DNA from 2 places in the Micromonospora sp. WMMD712 genome. Region 2 is predicted to be linked to the other one. Evidence: riboswitches for the same ligand, from Rfam matches in the RefSeq annotation. Region 2 holds a riboswitch; the other holds the start of a gene.
The links. Region 2 has a riboswitch for thiamine pyrophosphate ahead of O7633_RS11770 (ECF transporter S component). Riboswitches for the same ligand answer to the same signal wherever they lie in the genome.
Positions count from the first base shown of each region.

Region 1: linked by a shared signal. The riboswitch ahead of O7633_RS14740 (thiamine phosphate synthase) and the one ahead of O7633_RS11770 (ECF transporter S component) in region 2 are both predicted to bind thiamine pyrophosphate.

Region 1 covers NZ_CP120743.1:3,461,812-3,464,263, forward strand. The annotation lists gene thiO (glycine oxidase ThiO) at 1-460, opposite strand, end outside; gene O7633_RS14740 (thiamine phosphate synthase) at 586-1,209, opposite strand; TPP riboswitch at 1,204-1,311, opposite strand; gene O7633_RS14745 (ThuA domain-containing protein) at 1,800-2,452, shown strand, end outside.
Region 2 covers NZ_CP120743.1:2,809,383-2,811,834, forward strand. The annotation lists gene O7633_RS11765 (permease) at 1-751, opposite strand, end outside; TPP riboswitch at 1,075-1,180, shown strand; gene O7633_RS11770 (ECF transporter S component) at 1,251-1,841, shown strand; gene O7633_RS11775 (ABC transporter ATP-binding protein) at 1,879-2,452, shown strand, end outside.

The sequences.
Region 1 (2,452 bases), 650 kb from region 2:
TGACCAGCCGCCGGGGGTCGACCTGGTGGTCGCCGGGGGCGATCGCGCCGCCGCGCACCCGGGTGGCGAGCGCCGGTTCGCGGTCGCGCAGCTCCGACGGGCGCAGCGGGCTGATGGGCAGCCCCAGGTCCCGCTGGTACGACCACAGCCGCCGCGCCTCGGCGAGGTCGTCGCCGGTGAGCCCGACGACGAGGGTGCCCTCGGTGCGGTACCCGAGGTCGACGCCGCTGGCGGCGGTCAGCTCGGCGGCGAACGCGGGCCAGCGGGCGGCCGAGGCGACCAGCAGCGCGGTCAGCTCCCGTTCGCCGAAGTAGGACTCGGCGACCGGCGACAGCATCCCGGCGGCGACGTGGGACGCGCCCGACCCGGGGGCCGGGTCGTGCACGGTGACGCGCAGCCCGCGTGCCGCGCACCGCCACGCCACGGCCAGCCCGACGGCCCCGCCCCCCACCACCGCCACGTCGGTAAGGAAGGGCCCCCTGTTAACGCTTTCTGTATAGGAAGGGTCCCTTCCTAACCCGTCGGCGCGGGCCGGCACCTCGGCGTGGGCTGACCCGTCGGCGCGGGCCGGCACCTCGGCGTGGGCTAGCACGTCAGCGCCCCGAGCAGCTCGGCGGTGGCGCGCGCCGGATCGGCGGCGGAGAGCGCCCCGACCACCGCCACCCCGTACGCCCCGGCGGCGCGCAGCGCCGGGACACCGGCGGCGGTCACCCCGCCGATGGCGATCACCGGCACCGCCACGGCCCCGGCCACGGCACGTACCCCGGCGGGGCCTATCGGGTCCGGCAGCCCCGCCTTGGTGTCGGTGGCGTGGCAGGGGCCGACACCGAGGTAGCTGGCCCCGCCGGCCACCGCCTCGGCGGCCGGTCCCGGTGACCGGGCGGTCGCGCCGAGCACCGCGGTGGGGCCGAGGATCCGGCGGGCCGCCGGGACGGGCAGGTCGTCCGCGCCGACGTGGCCGCCGGCGGCGCCGACCGCGAGCGCCACGTGCAGCCGGTCGTTGACCAGGCACGTCGCCCCGTACGGGGCGCACAGGGCGACCGCCCGCCGGGCGAGGTCGTACGCCTCACGGTCGGTGGCGTCGTCGGTGACCCGGACCTGGACGACCAGCTCGGCGCGGGCCACCGGCAGGGCGGCGCGCAGCACGGCGAGCGGGTCGCGCCCCGGCCGGGTGTCGGTGATCAGATGCAGTCGTCCAAGGGACGGCACGGCAACTCTCCTCCCTGCGCCGGCATTACCCGGATCAGGTTCGACGGTCGGGGGCTCCAGCCCCCCTCTCAGCCCGGTGCACCGGGCTCCCGTGGGTTACTTCCGTGTCACCGTACGACGGATCGGTCGATCCGCCAAGGGATCCGACCGGTGGTCCAGACCACGATCAACCGGCCGGCGAGCCGGTTCTCCCCATTCCTCCGCATGCGCCGGATAGGCCGATCGCCGATACCGAATCGTTACACGCCGACGCCTTGCCGGAAACGAGTCCAGCGGCGCTAATTTGTTCAACCGATCGACATATTTCGGCGCGTGGCCTCGGCGTGGCCCGCACCGACCTACCGGTGAGCGGCCCTGGCGTGGTCGTCCACCCCGATCCGACCGGTGGACGGCCCTGGCGTGACCGCCCACCGACCACCGGCACGCGACCCCCTCGCGTGCCGGTCCGACCGGCGCGGGCCCAGGCCCGCGCCGACGTTACAGGTGCCCGGGTTCTGGTCTGACCCGGGCACCCGCACCGACCGGGGACGGTCTGCGGCGAAGTCGTCCCCGAGCCCACCACTGTCCAGCTCGGACAAAAGGAGCATGGAGTGTCTCCATCCCGCCGCCGCCGCATACCTCGCGGCATCCTCAGTTCCTCACTTCTCAGCCTGTCCCTCGTCGCCACCGGCCTGGTCGCCGGCACCCCCGCCCAGGCGGCACCGGCCGCCGCGCAGGCGGCGCCCCTGGCGGCGGCCCCCGTGGCGGCCGCCGCCACGGACCCGTTCTCGGTGCTCGTCTTCTCCAAGACCGCCGCCTTCCGGCACGACGCGATCCCGGCCGGCATCGCCGCGATCCAGAAGCTCGGGACCGACAACGGCTTCACCGTCGACACGACCGAGGACGGCGCCGCGTTCAACGACGCCAACCTCGCGAAGTACCAGGCCGTGATCTGGCTGTCGACCACCGGTGACGTCCTCACCGCCGACCAGCAGGCCGCGTTCGAGCGCTACATCCAGGCCGGCGGCGGCTACGCCGGCGTCCACGCCGCGTCGGACACCGAGTACGACTGGCCCTGGTACGGCAAGCTGGTCGGCGCGTACTTCTCCAACCACCCGGCCAACCAGCAGGCCACCGTCAAGGTCGAGGACCACGCCCACCCGTCCACGGCCACGCTGCCGGACAAGTGGTCCCGGTTCGACGAGTGGTACAACTTCCGGACCAACCCGCGCGCCAACGTGCACGTGCTGGCCAGCCTGGACGA
Region 2 (2,452 bases):
CGAAGGCGTCGGCCTCCGAGCAGATGGACAGCAGCACGGCGAGCACGGCCAGGGCGAGCACCGACAGCACCGGGGAGTCGGCCAGGGTCTGCAACCAGCGCTCCGGCACCAGCACGTTGATGCTGGCGGCGGCCATCGCGCCGACGACCAGGAAGCCCCCGGCATGCACGACGTCGTGCCGCACGGCCGCCCAGAAGGCCGCGCCCCGCGACGCGCCGTCGAGCTCGGGCCGGCGCGGCAGCCGGATCCAGTCGGCGCGGCCGAGCCGCAGCCAGAGCCACCCCATGACCATGGCGACGACCAGGCTGGCGACCGCCCGGCCGAGCACCATCTCCGGCGCGCCGGGGAAGGCGACGGCGGTGGCGGCGAGCACGACCGGGTTGACCGCCGGGGCGGCGAGCAGGAACGCCAGGGCCGCCGCCGGGGTGACGCCGCGCCGGATCAGCGACCCGGCGATCGGCACCGAGCCGCACTCGCAGCCGGGCAGCACCACGCCGGCGGCGCTGGCCACCGGCACCGCGAGGGCGGGGTGCCGGGGCAGCGCCCGGGCCCAGAACGAGCGCGGCACGAAGACCGCGATCACCGCCGAGAGCAGCACCCCGAAGACGAGGAAGGGCACGGCCTGCACCAGCACCGAGACGAAGACCGTCGTCCAGGTCTGCAACCGGGGCGCGGACAGCGCGCCGGCCAGCGGCGCGCGGAACACGATCAGCAGGACCAGCAGCGCGGCCAGCACCTCGACCGAGCCGATCCGGCCGCCGACCGGCCGTCGCGGCCCGCCCGACGCCGCCTCCCGCTCCGGTACGTCCGGCCGGTCCCCGCCGCCCGGCCCCGTCGCCGGGGCCCGCCCGTCGGGGCCGGCGGGCGGCGCGGAGCTGTCGGTCGTCGACGCCACGGTCTGCTCCCTGGAGGCGGGTGAGGTCCGGCGGCGCGACACTATCGCGCCCGGCGGGCCGGGTCGACGGACGACGCCGGAACGGCGGTGACCGGGTTCCGCCGATCCTCCCTCGTGAGCTGCGGAAAGATCACTTTGCCCGGTGATCTTCCCGGGTGTTAGCGTCGGGAAGACAACTTCACATCCGACAGGGGAGCGCACAGCGCTGAGAGTGCGGGCACCGCCCGCAGACCCTCGAACCTGATCTGGGTAATGCCAGCGCAGGGAGTTCGGTCGACCTCCAGCCGCGTCGACGTCCGGTGCCACCGGGCGCGGCGTGCGTCTTCTCCTGGTTCGTCAAGGACTGGGAGCCACCATGAACCACACCGACAGCAACCGCTGGCGCACGATCGACATCGTGGTCGCCTCGGTGATCGCCGTCGCCTTCGGCGTCATCTTCTGGGCCTGGGGCCTGGTCTGGAGCGCCACCGAGGGGGCGTTCGCGTTCTTCCCGCCCGCGCAGACCCTGCTCTACGGCGTCTGGCTGATGCCGGCCGTGCTCGGCGGCCTGGTGATCCGCAAGCCGGGCGCGGCCCTGTACTGCGAGACCGTCGCCGCCGTCCTGTCCGCCCTGCTGGGCAGCCAGTGGGCCGGCACGGTGATCCCGCAGGGCATGGTCCAGGGCCTCGGCGCGGAGCTGGCGTTCGCCGCGTTCCGCTACCGCTCGTTCCGGCTGCCGACCGCGCTGCTCGCCGGGGCGCTCACCGGCGTGGGCGCCGCCCTGTTCGACTTCCTCGTGTGGAACGCCGAGTACGACCTGACCGGCTACCGACTCCCGTACGCCCTGCTCACCGTGGTCAGCGCCACGGTCATCGCGGGCGCGGGCGCGTGGGCCCTCCTGCGCGCCCTGCTCACCACGGGCGTCCTGGACCGCTTCCCCGCCGCCCGCACCCGCACCCCGATCTAGCGCGATCGATCCACATGCCGACCGGGGAGGGGGACGGGTGACGGCGCGGGTGGTGGTGCGGGGGTTCGGGTGGCGGCACGCCGGGCGGCGGGCCTGGGCGGTGCGCGGGGTCGACCTGAGCGTCGGGGCCGGCGAGCGGGTGCTGCTGCTGGGGCCCTCCGGGGCCGGCAAGAGCACGCTGCTGGCCGCCCTGGCCGGGCTGCTCTCCGCCGACTCGGGCGAGCAGGAGGGCACCGTCGAGGTCGACGGCGTCGACCCCCGCGCCGACCGGGACCGGGTCGGCATCGTCTTCCAGGACCCGGAGAGCCAGCTCGTGATGGCCCGCTGCGGCGACGACGTCGCGTTCGGGCTGGAGAACCGGGGCGTGCCCGCCGGCGAGATCTGGCCCCGGGTGGACGAGACGCTGCGCCGGGTCGGCTTCCCCTACCACCGGGACCGCGCGACCGCCGCCCTCTCCGGCGGCGAGCAGCAGCGGCTCGCGCTGGCCGGGGCGCTCGCCCCGCGGCCGGGGCTGCTGCTGCTCGACGAGCCGACCGCCAACCTCGACCCGGCCGGCGCGGCGCTGGTCCGCCGGGCCGTGGCCGACGCCGTCACCGCCGACACCGCGCTGG